Regions from separate parts of the Streptomyces sp. NPDC005803 genome, predicted to be linked through region 2. Evidence: riboswitches for the same ligand, from Rfam matches in the RefSeq annotation. Region 2 holds a riboswitch; the other holds the start of a gene.
The links. Region 2 has a riboswitch for thiamine pyrophosphate ahead of ABZ454_RS30005 (thiamine ABC transporter substrate-binding protein). Riboswitches for the same ligand answer to the same signal wherever they lie in the genome.
Positions count from the first base shown of each region.

Region 1: another riboswitch for thiamine pyrophosphate. It lies ahead of thiO (glycine oxidase ThiO); the one in region 2 lies ahead of ABZ454_RS30005 (thiamine ABC transporter substrate-binding protein).

Region 1 is NZ_JBEXXO010000004.1:299,281-306,753, reverse strand. Features, by position in the region: gene ABZ454_RS08580 (sulfite oxidase-like oxidoreductase) at 1-32, shown strand, start outside; gene ABZ454_RS08575 (DUF4396 domain-containing protein) at 69-599, opposite strand; gene ABZ454_RS08570 (deoxyribonuclease IV) at 688-1,545, opposite strand; gene pknB (Stk1 family PASTA domain-containing Ser/Thr kinase) at 1,552-3,474, opposite strand; gene ABZ454_RS08560 (thiazole synthase) at 3,754-4,548, opposite strand; gene thiS (sulfur carrier protein ThiS) at 4,552-4,794, opposite strand; gene thiO (glycine oxidase ThiO) at 4,791-5,972, opposite strand; TPP riboswitch at 5,970-6,082, opposite strand; gene ABZ454_RS08545 (FAD-dependent oxidoreductase) at 6,220-7,467, shown strand.
Region 2 is NZ_JBEXXO010000025.1:93,709-101,181, reverse strand. Features, by position in the region: gene pyrH (UMP kinase) at 1-152, shown strand, start outside; gene frr (ribosome recycling factor) at 321-878, shown strand; gene ABZ454_RS30020 (phosphatidate cytidylyltransferase) at 878-1,963, shown strand; gene ABZ454_RS30015 (hypothetical protein) at 2,032-2,559, opposite strand; gene rlmN (23S rRNA (adenine(2503)-C(2))-methyltransferase RlmN) at 2,708-3,814, shown strand; TPP riboswitch at 3,856-3,971, shown strand; gene ABZ454_RS30005 (thiamine ABC transporter substrate-binding protein) at 4,052-5,155, shown strand; gene ABZ454_RS30000 (iron ABC transporter permease) at 5,242-6,855, shown strand; gene ABZ454_RS29995 (ABC transporter ATP-binding protein) at 6,858-7,473, shown strand, end outside.

The DNA of each region.
Region 1 (7,473 bases), on a different contig from region 2:
AGGAGGAGCCCGGGGAAGGCCCCGAGCTCTGAACCGGTAGCGCGCTGCCCGTTTCCCGCCGCGCCGTCTCAGTGGTGGTAGCGGTGCACCACCGCGTGCCCCTTGCCGCGCCCGATCATCCACTTGTTCACCGGCGTGGTGACGACGAAGGCGACGGCGAGCGAGAGCGCGAGCGCCGCCCAGAAGAGGGCGTCCGAGAGGGTCGCGTCCATGGCGCCCGGCCACAGGACGATGACGCCGTTGTCGATCAGTTCCATCACCGCGATGGAGAGCGTGTCGGCCGCGAGCGCGACCCGGAACGCCGTCCGGAAGTCGACGCCGGCCCCCAGGATGGACCGCAGTGTCAGCGTGTAGCCGAAGAAGAACGCCAGGACGATCGCGAGGACCATCGTCGGCACGTTGCCCCAGCCGAAGGCCGTGCCGATCACCATGCCGAGGACCTCGCCGATGGCGCAGCCGGTGAGGCAGTGGAGCGTGGCACGTGCCGCCGTGGCCCAGCTCGCGCCGCCCGAGCCGTGGTCGGAGTGGTCAGCGTGGCCGGGGTGGTCGGCGTGGTCGAGACGGCCGGTGTGATCGTTGTGCTGGGCGTGCTCTTGCATGGTGATCCCCCAATGCCGAGGAGCGGTTCCTGCCGACAGCGGAAACCGTATACCCCCCTGGGGTATTCCTCAACACCTGTCCACCCGGTCAGTCCCGCCCGCGCAGCTCCTTGAGCCGGGCCACGTCCGCCGCATGGCCCTCCTTGCCGCCCGGCGTCTCGATGACGAGCGGAACGCCCTCGGTGGCGGGGTGGGAGAACAGCTGCCGGAACGGCTCCTCGCCGATGTGTCCCGCCCCGATGTTCTCGTGCCGGTCCTTGTGCGCCCCGGTCACGTCCTTGGAGTCGTTGGCGTGGATCAGCTTCAGCCGGCCCTCGCCCACTGTCTCCACCAGCCGGTCCAGCATCTCCTTCATGCCGGCCGGAGCGGCGAGGTCGTGTCCCGCCGCGAAGATGTGACAGGTGTCGAGACAGATACCGAGCTTCGGATGGGCGTCGAGCGCGTCGAAGTAGGGGCCGAAGTCCCAGGTCCGCGAGCAGAGCGAATACCCCTGCCCGGCGGTCGACTCCAGCAGCAGGAAGGGGTCGTCGTCGTGCGTCAGCTCGTCCAGCAGCGGCCGCATGTGGGTACGCACCTGAGCCAGTGCCTCCTCGCGCGGCCGGCCGTTGGTCGCCGAGCCGGTGTGCACCACGACGCCCAGGGCGCCGATCTCGCGCGCCCGGCGCAGGGAGTGGCGCAGGGAGTCCACGGACTTCTCCACGGTCGCCGGGGTGTGCGAGCCGAAGTTGATCAGATACGGGGCATGGACGTACGCGGGTATGGACTCGGCGGCGCACTCGGTGCGGAACAGATCGTCCTGCACCGGATTCCCGGCCGGCGTCGCCCAGCCGCGCGGATTGGCCACGAAGACCTGGACGGCCTCCGCGCCCATCTCGCGCGCGTAGGGCAGGCCGGCCTTGGCGAGGCCGCCGGCCACCGGGATGTGACCGCCGACGGGGTTGCGCATGCGGATCTAGAGCCCCTTGGTCTTGATGGTGATGGTGCTGCCCTCGGGCGCCTGGTCGCCGCCGTCGACGGACTGGCTCGCGATGGTGTCGCTGAAGGAGAGGAACGGGCGGTCGACCTTGACCTCGAAGCCCGCGTCCTCGAGCTCGCCGCGGGCGTCGTCGACGTCCTTGCCGGTGACGTCCGGGACGTCGATCATCCGCGGTCCCTTGGAGACGGTCAGCGTGATGGTGTCTCCCTCGGCGGCCTCGGCGCCCTCCTCGAGCGACTGGCGGGCGACGTCGCCCGCGTCCTCCGGCGAGTCGACCCGGCCGGGTGCGACGACGACCTTGAGGCCGGCGTCCTCCAGCTCCGCCCTGGCGTCGTCGACCGACCGGCCGGTGACGTCGGGGACGTCGACGGGACTGCCCTGGGAGACCACGAGCGCGACCGCCGAGTCCGGGTGGCGTTCGGCGCCCGCCTCGGGATCCGTACGCAGCACCTCGCCGGCGCTCACGTCGTCGCTGAACTCCTTGGTGATCATGCCGGGCACCAAGCCCCGGTTCTCCAGCCGCCGTCTGGCCTCGGCCAGCGCGACGCCGTGGACGTCCGGCACCTTCACGATCTCGGGACCGCGCGAGACGACCAGGGACACCGAGCCGTTGCCCCGGATCCGGGCGCCCGGCTCCGGGTCGCTGCTGACCACCTTGCCGCGGTCGACGGTGTCGCTGTAGGCCCGCCGTACGCCCTTCAGCTCCAGGCCGGCGTCCGAGAGCCGCCCCTTGGCCGCCTTCTCGCTCTGGCCCAGCAGCAGGGGGACGTGGGTGAACTGCCCGGAGTTGATGTACCAGACGCCACCGCCGATCCCCAGGACCAGCAGGACCGCGAGGACCGCCACGAGGACGCCGCGCGGGGGCCTGCCACGGCGCGGGCCCGCACGGCGGGCGGACGGCTGCGGGGGCGGCTGCGGTGGCATCTCCAGCCGGCTGGTGTGATGGGCGGTCCCCTGGTCCGGCGGCAGCACCCGCGGGATCACGCTCGTGCGGTCCTCGGCGGCATCGCGCACCTCCGCCAGGGCCTGCGGAGGAACGGCGTCGAGCTGGGTGTCGGTGAGGCCGGCACGGGCCTCGCGGGACCGGGCGAGCAGCGCGACGGCGTCGACCGGGCGCACCTCGGGGTCACGGGCGGTGGCGCTCGCCACCAGCGCGTCGAGCCCGGCCGCGAGACCCGGGACGATGTCCGAGGGCGCCGGGACGTCCTCGTTGAGGTGCTGGTAGATGACCTGCGCGGGGGTGTCCCCGGCGTGCGGCTTGGCGCCCGTGAGCATCTCGTACAGCACGACACCGCACGCGTACACGTCGGCGCGGGTGTCCGCGGTGCCGTGCTCGATCTGTTCGGGGGCGAGGTACGAGACGGTCCCCAGGATCGTCCCGGTGGTGTTCGTGACCGAGCCCACGGCACGGACCAGGCCGAAGTCGGCGACCTTGACCCGGCCGTCGTCGCCTATCAGCACGTTCTCCGGCTTCATGTCCCGGTGGACGAAGCCCGCCCGGTGCGCGGCCCCCAGGGCGGCGAGCACCGGCTCCAGGATGTCCAGCGCCGCCCGCGGCTGCAGGGCCCCCCGCTCGCGCAGCACATCGCGCAGCGTGCACCCCGCCACGTACTCCATCGCCAGGTAGACGTAACCCCCCTGGGCGCCCTGGTCGAAGACCGCGACCACATTGGGGTGCGCGAGCCGGGCCACCGACTTGGCCTCGCGGATGAAGCGCTCGACGAACGAGGCGTCGGTCGCGAGCGCCGGATGCATCACCTTGAGGGCGAGCACCCGGTCCAGCCGGGTGTCCATGGCCCGGTAGACCGTGGCCATGCCGCCCACGGCGATGCGGGCATCGACGCGGTAGCGGCCGTCGAGCAGCTGCCCGACGAGAGGGTCCTGGAGGGTCGTATCCACGCAGCCGAGTCTACGAGCCACCGCGGACACGGCCGACTGGCCGGGGCGATCCAGGCCCGTACTGCAGCCGAGCCGTGACAGGGACATGCGATCCCTGTCCACGGAATCGCCGTGTCCCGGGACCGGAGCGTGCCGTGGACACGGCGATGAGATCCGCCTCACGCACCGCCCCGGCCGGCGGGCTCAGGACGCGGGTGGCGATCGCCCCGCCCTGGCCGGGGGCTCAGGACGTCGACCGCTCCGTGGCACGGCAACGATCGCCCCGCCCCGGCCCGCGGGTCAGAACGCCGGGCGCTCCGGATCCAGTACCGCCCGCCCCTCGGCCGGCGACGAGGCCTCGGCGAAGTGGCGGCGGGGGATCCGCCCCGCGCGGTACGCGAGCCGCCCGCCCTCCACCGCGTGGCGCATCGCGGCGGCCATCAGCTCGGGTTCCTGGGCGCGGGTGACCGCCGACGCCAGCATCACGGCCGCGCACCCCAGCTCCATGGCCAGCGCGGCGTCCGACGCGGTGCCCGCGCCCGCGTCCAGGATCACGGGCACCCGCGCCTGCTCGGCGATCAGCTGGAAGTTGTGCGGGTTGCGGATGCCCAGGCCCGAGCCGATGGGGGAGCCGAGCGGCATGATCGCCGCACACCCCACGTCCTCCAGCTTCCGGGCCAGCACCGGGTCGTCGTTCGTGTACGGCAGGACGGTGAAACCGTCGTCCACCAGGGTCTCCGCGGCGTCCAGCAGCTCGATCGGGTCGGGCAGCAGCGTGCGCTCGTCCGCCACCACCTCCAGCTTGACCCAGTCGGTGCCGAGCGCCTCGCGGGCGAGCCGGGCGGTGAGCACGGCCTCGCCCGCCGTGAAGCAGCCCGCCGTGTTCGGCAGCACGCGGATGGAGAGCCGCTCCAGTACGGAGAGCACGGAGCCCTGCACGGTCGGGTCGAGGCGCCGCATCGCCACCGTGGTCAGCTCGGTGCCGGACGCGGCCAGGGAACGCTCCAGCACGTCCAGACTGGGCGCCCCGCCCGTCCCCATGATCAGCCGGGAGTCGAGGACCGTGCCGCCGAGGGAGAAGAGGTCGTCGGACATGGTTCAGCCTCCCTGGACCGCGGTGAGGACCTCGACCCGGTCGCCGTCGGCGAGCGCGGCCGCGCCCCACCGGCCGCGCGGCACGACGGTCTCGTTCAGGGCGGCCGCGACGCCCGAGGAAGCGCCGGTCAGCGAGGCGACCAGGGCGTCCAGAGTGGTCCCCGGCGTGAGGGAGACGGCCTCACCGTTCACGGAGACGGTCATGGAGGCGGGGGTGGAGGCGGAGGTGGAGGCGGGCTCGGTCATGCGGGCTGTTCCTGACGTACGGGGGCGGCGGCGGGCGAGAACCGGCCGGGGGAGAAGGGGCGGGCCACCTCGGGCAGCCCGCCGCCGGCCAGCAGCTGTGCCATGACGTCCCCGGTGACGGGGGTGAGGAGCACCCCGTTGCGGTGGTGGCCGGTGGCGAGGTGGAGACCGGGCAGCGCGGTGCGGCCGAGCAGCGGGGCGTTGTCGGGGGAGGCGGGGCGCAGACCGGCGCGGGTCTCGGTGAGCGGCAGCTCGGTGATGCCCGGCACCAGCTCGTGAGCGTCGCGCAGCAGCTCGTACACCCCGCCGGCCGTGACGGTGGTGTCCCAGCCCATCTCCTCGCTGGTGGCGCCGATGACCAGCTCGCCGTTCTCGCGCGGTACGAGATAGACGTGGCTGCCCCGGACCACGGCCCGCACGGTGCGGGAGAGGAAGGGGGCGTACGCGGTGGGCACGGTCAGCCGGAGGACCTGGCCCTTCACCGGGCGGACCGGGGGCAGGACGTGCTCCGGCACCCCCGCCAGCCGGCCGCTGAGGCTGCCCGCCGCGAGCACGACCTGGTCGGCCGCGGGCTGCGTACCGTCGGCCAGTACGGCTCCGGCGGCCCGGTCACCGGTGACCGCGAGCCGCTCGGCCCGTTGGCGGTGGAAGACGACCCCGGCCCGTTCGCAGGCCGTCACCAGCGCGGCGGCCAGCCGTCGCGGATCGACCTGGTGGTCGCCGTCGACCCGCAGCCCGCCGCGTACGCCCGGGGCGAGCATCGGCTCCAGGCGGCGGCACTCACGGCCGGTGAGCCACTCCGACTCCAGCCCCGAGCGGCGCTGCAGGGCGTGGAGTTCGCGCAGATGGGCACGGTCGTCGGCGTCGAGCGCGACGGCCAGGGTGCCGCAGGCCCGGAAGCCGATGTCCTGCCCGCTCGCCGCCTCCAGTTCGGCGGCGAACGCCGGATAACGCGCGGCGGAGGCGACGTTGAGACCGAGCAGCGTCTCCTCGCCGTAGTGGAGTTCGGTGACGGCGGCGAGCATCCCGGCCGCGACCTGGGCGGCGCCGCCGCCCGGCGCGGGGTCGACGACCGCGGTGGCCAGACCACGCTGCGCGGCCCGCCACGCGGTCACCAGGCCGATGACGCCGCCCCCGATGACGAGGACGTCGGACCCGTTCGCACGGTGCTTACGCATGGGCGTCCAGCCCCTCCCTTCGCCGGCATGACCCGGATCAGGTTCGTACGGTCGGAGGCCGCCCAGCCTCCCTCTCAGCCCGGTGCGTCCGGGCTCCCGCGAGTGTGTGGGCACCACCCTAGACCTCCGTCACCGGGCGCGGGCAAGGGAGCCGTCGGTGGGGTGCGCCCGGGCAAGGGCGCGGCGATCCGGTGGCCGGAAGGCGGCACCGATTCCTGACGATTCGTCAGGTGCTTATGGTGGACGGGTGGACGAGCAGACCGGACAACAGCAGACAGAGTCGCGGCAGAGCCGCCGCGTCGTGATCGTCGGAGCGGGCGTGGCGGGCGTGCAGACCGCCGTGGCCCTGCGCGAACAGGGCTTCGCCGGCCCCGTCACGCTGATCGGCGCCGAACCGCACCAGCCCTACGACCGGCCGCCGCTGTCGAAGGCGGTCCTCCTCGGCAAGGCCGAGGACTCGGCCTTCGACATCGACTTCGAGGCGCTGGACGTCACCCTGCGGCTCGGCCTCGACGTGACCGCCCTGCGCGCGGCCGAGCACGCACTGGACACCCCGGACGGTCCCGTCCCCTACGACGTGCTGGTCCTCGCCACCGGCGCCGAGCCCCTGGCGCTGCCCGGCTCCGAGGGCGTCTCGGGGGTCCACCTCCTGCGCACGCTGGACGACGCGGCCCGGCTGCGGCCGGTCCTCGAACGGCAGCACGACGTCGTGGTCGTCGGGGCGGGCTGGATCGGCGCCGAATTCGCCACCGCGGCCCGCGCGGCCGGCTGCGCGGTCACCGTCGTCGAGGCCGCGGACCGCCCCCTGGCCGGCGCCCTGCCCGCCGAGGTGGCGGCCCCCATGGCCGGCTGGTACGCCGAGAGCGGCGCCGCACTCCTCACCGGCGCGCGGGTCGCCACCGTCGAGCCCGGCCGGGTCGTCCTGGCGGACGGCCGCACGGTCCCGGCCGGCGCGGTCGTCGTCGGCATCGGCGCCCGCCCCGCCACCGGCTGGCTGGCCGGATCGGGGATCGCGCTCGGCCCGGACGGATCGGTGACCGCCGACGCGTCGCTGCGCACCTCGCTCCCCGATGTGTACGCGGTCGGGGACTGCGCCTCCTTCCCCTCGGCCCGGTACGGCGAGCGGCTGCTCGTCCACCACTGGGACAACGCCCTCCAGGGGCCCCGGACCGTCGCCGCCGCCGTCACCGCCCCCGAAGGCGCCGGGCAGCCCCCGGTCTACGACCCCGTGCCCTACTTCTGGTCCGAGCAGTTCGGCCGCTTCGTCCAGTACGCGGGCCACCACACGGCGGCCGACACCCTGGTGTGGCGCGGTGATCCGGCCGAGCCGTCGTGGACGGTGTGCTGGCTGCGGGCCGGCGCGCTCGTCGCCGTACTGGCGGTCGGCCGTCCGCGCGATCTGGCGCAGGGCCGCAGGCTCGTCGAATCGGGGGCGCGACTCGCCCCCGACCGGGTCGCCGACCCCTCCGTGCCCCTCAAATCGGCCACGCTCTGACCGCCT
Region 2 (7,473 bases):
TCAAGGTCGCCGACGCCACCGCCATCACGCTCTGCCGTGACAACCAGCTGCCGATCCTCGTCTTCGAGCTGACCACCGCGGGCAATATCGCCCGCGCCGTCAAGAGTGAGAAGATCGGCACGCTCGTGAGTGACCGGAGCACCCGGGCCTGACGACCGGGGAGCCTTCGCCGGAGGACCGGTGAACTCCCGGGGTCCCACAGGACGGCCCCGAAAGATGGACAACGGCCTGCCGGTCGGACACCGTGCAGGTGAGGACGCGACGCAGGACCCGCCGGGCCCGAGCACGCCGGGCCCACTCAAGACACGCAGGAGCACGTGGTGATCGAAGAAACCCTCCTCGAGGCCGAGGAGAAGATGGAGAAGGCCGTCGTCGTCGCGAAAGAGGACTTCGCCGCGATCCGGACCGGCCGTGCGCACCCGGCGATGTTCAACAAGATCGTCGCCGACTACTACGGCGCACTGACCCCGATCAACCAGCTGGCCTCGTTCTCGGTGCCCGAGCCCCGCATGGCCGTCGTGACGCCGTTCGACAAGAGCGCGCTGCGCAACATCGAGCAGGCCATCCGCGACTCGGACCTCGGCGTCAACCCGAGCAACGACGGCAATATCATCCGGGTGACCTTCCCGGACCTCACCGAAGAGCGCCGTCGCGACTACATCAAGGTCGCGAAGACCAAGGCCGAGGACTCCAAGATCTCGATCCGGGCCGTCCGCCGCAAGGCCAAGGAGACGCTCGACAAGCTGGTCAAGGACAAGGAGTCCGGCGAGGACGAGGTGCGCCGCGCCGAGAAGGAGCTCGACGACACCACCGCGAAGTACGTCGCGCAGGTGGACGAGCTGCTGAAGCACAAGGAAGCCGAGCTGCTCGAAGTCTGATGAACGACTCTTCCTGGGGCGCCCCGCAGGGCGCAGGCCACCGGGCTGCGCCCGAGATGCGGGCCGCTACGGCGGGTCCGGCCTACGATGTGCATGACGCCCAGCAGACTCGGCCCATGCCCATCGTGCCGGACGTTCCCGACGCAGGTAGAGACGCTGACGACCGTGATGACCGGGACCAGGGGGCCGGGCGCCTGAGCGGCGGCCCCCTGTTCCGCGACGAGAAGCCGCAGGAGCCCATGTCCACCGCGCCGCCACCCCCGCAGAAGAAGCGTGCGGGCCGTGATCTGGGATCCGCCATAGGGGTCGGCGTCGGGCTCGGTGCCGTCGTCGTCGCCTCGCTCTTCGTCGTCAAGGCCGTCTTCGTCGGCGTGATCGTGGTCGCCGTCGTCGTGGGCCTGTGGGAGCTCACCTCGCGGCTGGAGGAGCGCAAGGGCATCAGGGCGCCCCTCGTGCCGCTCGCGATCGGCGGCGCGGCCATGGTCGTGGCCGGGTACGCGCGGGGCGCCGAGGGCGCGTGGATCGCCATGGCGCTGACCGCCCTGGCGGTGCTCGTCTGGCGGATGACCGAGCCGCCGGAGGGGTATCTCAAGGACGTCACGGCCGGAGTCTTCGCCGCGTTCTACGTGCCGTTCCTGGCGACGTTCGTCGCCATGCTGCTGACCGCCGACGACGGGCCGCAGCGGGTCCTGACCTTCCTGTTGCTGACCGTGGTCAGCGACACGGGCGCGTACGCCGTCGGCTGGCGGTTCGGCAAGCACAAGCTCGCACCGCGCATCAGCCCCGGCAAGACCCGCGAGGGGCTGTTCGGAGCCGTGGCCTTCGCGATGGTGGGCGGCGCGCTGTGCATGCAGTTCCTGATCGACGGCGGCTCGTGGTGGCAGGGACTGCTGCTCGGCCTCGCGGTCGCCGCCAGCGCCACCCTCGGCGACCTGGGCGAGTCCATGATCAAGCGCGATCTCGGGATCAAGGACATGGGCACGCTCCTCCCCGGACACGGCGGGATCATGGACCGGCTGGACTCGCTGCTGCCGACCGCGCCGGTGGTCTGGCTGCTGATGGTGATCTTCGTCGGCTCCGGCTGAGCGCCGCGCACACGTCACATGGTTGAGGGCCCACCGACCGCGGTCGGTGGGCCCTCAACCATGTGACGTCAGGCACCGTCCCGCAATGCCGCACGCATGTGGTGGTGGAGCTCCAGCGCCCGGCGGCGCATCCACAGGATCCAGAAGCAGAACGCGACCACACCGACCGCGAAGACCAGCGGGAAGACCACCGAGCCATGGGTGGCCCCGAGGACGAGCAGGCCGACCGCGAGCAGCCCCATGAAGCCCAGCCAGTACGGCAGCCACCGGCCTCCGCGTTCCATCTTCCCCAGCTGTTCGTCCACCAGCCGGCGCATCACGGCCCGCTCCTCGGGATCCCGCGGCACCTCACGGTGACGGATCCGGCGGTTGAGGCCGGCGATCGCGCGGGGACCGGCGCCGGTCGCGCGGCTGGTCCTGTGCCGCTGGTAAGCCAGGGCCCCGATGACCACGACGGTGTAGAAGAGGCCGTGGATCACCCATAAGCCCGGATGCTCGTCCCGGCGCAACAGGGCACTGAGGCCCACGCCCAGCACCAGGACCACCAGTCCCTGTGCGATCAGGCTGTCACTGAACCAGTGCTTGACGGTGTGCATGGCACCTACCTCCTGCGACGGCGGCGGGGTATTCCTGTCATGTCCCGGATACCCCGTTCGGCCCGGTTCACCGGGCCCCGCCTGCCCGCCAGGCGCCTGCCGGGCGACGAAACGGGTACCGCCGCACGTCTGCGACACTGGAAGAACCATGCCTAAGCCCGGAGAACTCACTTTCGTCGCGCCCCGCGGAGCCAAGAAGCCGCCGCGGCACCTCGCCGACCTCACGCCCGCCGAGCGCAAGGAAGCCGTCGCCGCGATCGGCGAGAAGCCGTTCCGCGCCCAGCAGCTTTCGCAGCACTACTTCGCGCGGTACGCGCACGACCCGGCGGAGTGGACCAACATCCCGGCCGGATCGCGGGACAAGCTCGCCGAGGCGATGTTCCCCGACCTGATGTCCGTGGTCCGGCACATCAGCTGCGACGACGACACCACCCGCAAGACGCTGTGGAAACTGCACGACGGGACGCTGGTCGAGTCCGTCCTGATGCGCTACCCCGAGCGCGTCACGATGTGCATCTCGTCACAGGCGGGCTGCGGCATGAACTGCCCGTTCTGCGCCACCGGCCAGGCCGGTCTCGACCGCAACCTGTCCACCGCCGAGATCGTCCACCAGATCGTCGACGGCATGCGGGCGCTGCGCGACGGCGAGGTCCCGGGCGGTCCGGCGCGGCTGTCCAACATCGTCTTCATGGGCATGGGGGAGCCGCTCGCCAACTACAACCGCGTGGTCGGCGCGATCCGCCGGCTGACCGACCCCGAGCCGGACGGCCTCGGACTCTCGCAGCGCGGGATCACCGTCTCCACCGTCGGCCTCGTCCCCGCGATGCTCCGCTTCGCCGACGAGGGCTTCAAGTGCCGTCTCGCCGTCTCCCTGCACGCCCCGGACGACGAACTGCGTGACACGCTCGTGCCGGTGAACACCCGGTGGAAGGTGCGCGAGGTGCTGGACGCCGCGTGGGAGTACGCGGAGAAGTCCGGCCGCCGCATCTCCATCGAGTACGCGCTGATCCGCGACATCAACGACCAGGCGTGGCGGGGCGACCGGCTCGGCCGGCTGCTCAAGGGCAAGCGGGTGCACGTCAACCTGATCCCGCTGAACCCGACGCCCGGCTCCAAGTGGACCGCCTCGCGGCCCGAGGACGAGAAGGCGTTCGTCGAGGCGATCGCCGCCCACGGAGTGCCGGTGACCGTCCGGGACACCCGTGGCCAGGAGATCGACGGGGCCTGCGGGCAGCTGGCGGCATCCGAGCGCTGAGGCCGGAACCGGCCGTGTAGCCTGGGCCCGAAAGCAACTTCATATTCCGACAGGGGAGCGCCACAGCGCTGAGAGTGCGGCACCGGTACCGGCTGGCCGCAGACCCTCTGAACCTCGCCCGGGTCATTCCGGGTAGGAAGTTCGGACCATACTCAAGCTGTTGCGCCCTGCCCGCTTCCGGTTTCCACCGGTGCGGGCAGGGCCGCGTCTCTTCCTGGTCCCCCCAGGAGGAATCACATGAGCACCACCAAGAAGCTCGCGGTGACGGCCGTCGCCGCCGCACTCGGCGCGACCGCGCTGGCCGGCTGCGGGAGTTCCGACGACTCGGCTGCCGGCAGCGGTGACGCCTCGGGCACCGGTTCCAAGACCGTCACCCTCGTCAGCCACGACTCCTTCAACGCGTCCAAGGACGTACTGAAGGAGTTCACCCGGGAGACCGGCTACACCGTCAAGGTGCTGAAGAGCGGGGACGCGGGCGCCGCGCTCAACCAGGAGATCCTGACCAAGGGCTCGCCCCGCGGCGACGTGTTCTTCGGCGTCGACAACACCCTGCTCTCCCGCGCCCTCGACAACGGCCTGTTCACGCCGTACGAGGCGAAGGGCCTCGACCAGGTCGCCGCCGACGTCCAGCTGGACGCCGGCAAGCACCGGGTCACCCCGATCGACACCGGCGACATCTGCGTCAACTACGACAAGAAGTACTTCGCCGACAAGAAGCTCGCTCCGCCGCGGTCCTTCGAGGACCTCGCGAAGCCCGCGTACAAGAACCTCCTCGTCACCGAGAACGCGGCGACCTCCTCGCCCGGCCTCGGCTTCCTCCTCGGTACCGTCGCCACCTACGGCCAGGACGGCTACCAGGACTACTGGAAGAAGCTGAAGGACAACGGCGTCAAGGTCGTCGACGGCTGGGAGCAGGCGTACAACGAGGAGTTCTCCGGCTCCGCGGGCGGCAAGAAGGCCAAGGCCGACCGGCCGCTCGTCGTCAGTTACGCCTCCAGCCCGCCCGTCGAGGTGCTGTACGCGGACCCGCAGCCGAAGACCGCCCCGACCGGCGTCGCCACCGGGACGTGCTTCCGCCAGATCGAGTTCGCCGGACTGCTCGACGGAGCGAAGAACGAGGCGGGCGGCAAGGCTCTGCTCGACTTCCTGATCAGCAAGAAGTTCCAGGAGGACATGCCGCTCAACATGTTCGTCAGCCCGGTCGCCAAGGGAGCGAAGGTGCCGGACCTCTTCACGAAGTTCGGAGCCACGGTCGACAAGCCGACGACCGTCGCCCCGGACGAGATCGCCAAGAACCGTGAGCAGTGGGTCCAGTCATGGTCCTCGCTCGTAGTGAAGTAACGAAGACCCCCGTACGCGGACCGGGCGCGCGCGGGAAGGGATCGCGCGCCCGGTCGCTGCGCGGGGGCGCGGTGCGGCTCGGCCTGATGGCCGTCCCCGTCGCGTTCTTCGCGCTGTTCTTCGCCTATCCCGTCGCCGCCATCGTCGGACGCGGGCTGAAGGCCGGCGGGGTGTGGCAGTTCGGGCGGTTCGGCGAGGTGCTGAGCCGGCCGGACATCGGGGACGTTCTCTGGTTCACGCTCTGGCAGGCCCTCGCCTCGACCGCGCTGACCCTGCTGATCGCGCTGCCCGGCGCGTATGTCTTCGCCCGGTTCGACTTCCCCGGCAAGCAGTTGCTGCGGGCGGTCGTGACCGTGCCGTTCGTGCTGCCGACCGTCGTCGTCGGGACCGCGTTCCTCGCGCTGCTGGGCCGTGGCGGCTTCCTCGACGAGCTGTGGGGCGTACGGCTGGACACCACGGTGTGGGCGATCCTGCTGGCCCACGTCTTCTTCAACTACGCGGTCGTCGTACGCACCGTCGGCGGGCTCTGGTCGCAGCTCGACCCACGGCAGGAAGAGGCCGCGCGGGTGCTCGGCGCGGGTCGGTTCGCCGCCTTCCGGCGCGTCACCCTGCCCGCGCTCGGCCCCGCCGTCGCCGCCGCCGCCCTGATGGTCTTCCTCTTTACCTTCACCTCGTTCGGCGTCGTCCAGATCCTCGGCGGTCCCGGCTTCTCCACCTTGGAGGTGGAGATCTACCGGCAGACCGCGCAACTGCTCGACCTGCCCACGGCCGCCGTGCTGACGCTGGTGCAGTTCGTCGCGGTCGGCGCCGTCCTCGCCGTGCACGCCTGGACCGTGCGGCGCAGGGAAACCGCGCTGAAACTCGTCGATCCGGCGCAGACGGCCCGCAGGCCGCGCGGTGCGGGGCAGTGGGCGCTGCTCGGCGGGGTGCTGCTGACCGTGCTGCTGCTGATCGTGCTGCCGCTCGCCGTGCTGGTGGAGCGGTCGCTCGACGTGTCCGGCGGCCATGGCCTCGCCTACTACCGCGCACTGGCCTCGGCGGAGACGAACAGCGGAACGTTCCTGGTCGCGCCCATCGAGGCGATCGGCAACTCACTGCGCTACGCGCTGGTCGCCACCCTCATCGCGCTGGTCGTCGGCGGACTGGCCGCGGTCGCCCTCACCCGGAAGGCGGGCCGGCTCGTCCGGGGCTTCGACGCGCTGCTGATGCTGCCGCTCGGCGTCTCCGCCGTCACCGTCGGCTTCGGCTTCCTGATCACCCTCGACGAACCCCCGCTGGACCTGCGGACCTCCTGGATCCTGGTGCCGCTCGCCCAGGCGCTGGTCGGGGTGCCCTTCGTCGTACGCACCATGCTGCCGGTCCTCAGAGCGGTGGACGGGAGGCTGCGCGAGGCGGCCGCGGTGCTCGGCGCCTCGCCGCTGCGGGCCTGGCGCGAGGTGGACCTGCCGCTGGTGCGCCGGGCGCTGCTGGTCGCCGCCGGCTTCGCGTTCGCCGTGTCGCTCGGCGAGTTCGGGGCCACCGTCTTCATCGCGCGGCCCGACAACCCCACCCTTCCGGTGGCCGTCGCCCGGTTGCTGGGCCGGTCCGGTGAGCTCAACTACGGCCAGGCGATGGCGCTCAGCACCATTCTGATGCTCGTGTGCGCGGTGTCGCTGCTGCTGCTCGAACGTATCCGCGCCGACCGATCCGGGGAGTTCTAGAGATGCTGACACTGGAATCGGCCACCGTGCGCTTCGGTGACCGTGCGGCGCTCGACGCCGTGGACCTGGAGGTCGCCGACCACGAGATCGTCTGTGTGCTGGGGCCGAGCGGCAGCGGGAAGTCGACGCTGCTGAGGGTCGTGGCCGGACTCCACCAGGCCGACGGCGGACGGGTGCTGCTCGACGGCGCGGACCAGGACGGTGTGCCGGTGCACCGGCGCGGGCTCGGCCTGATGTTCCAGGACCACCAGCTGTTCCCGCACCGTGACGTCGGCGCCAACGTCGCCTTCGGGCTGCGGATGCGCGGGGTGAGCCGGAGCGAGCAGGACCGCAGGGTCGCCGAACTCCTCGAACTGGTGGGCCTGCCAGGTGCCGAACGCCGGGCCGTCGCCGCGCTCTCGGGCGGTGAACAGCAGCGCGTCGCCCTCGCCCGTGCCCTCGCCCCCCGGCCCAGGCTGCTGATGCTGGACGAACCCCTGGGCCAGCTGGACCGCGGTCTGCGCGAACGACTCGTCGTCGAACTCCGCGCGCTCTTCGGCCGACTCGGTACGACGGTGCTCGCCGTCACCCACGACCAGGGGGAGGCCTTCGCGCTCGCCGACCGGGTCGTCGTGATGC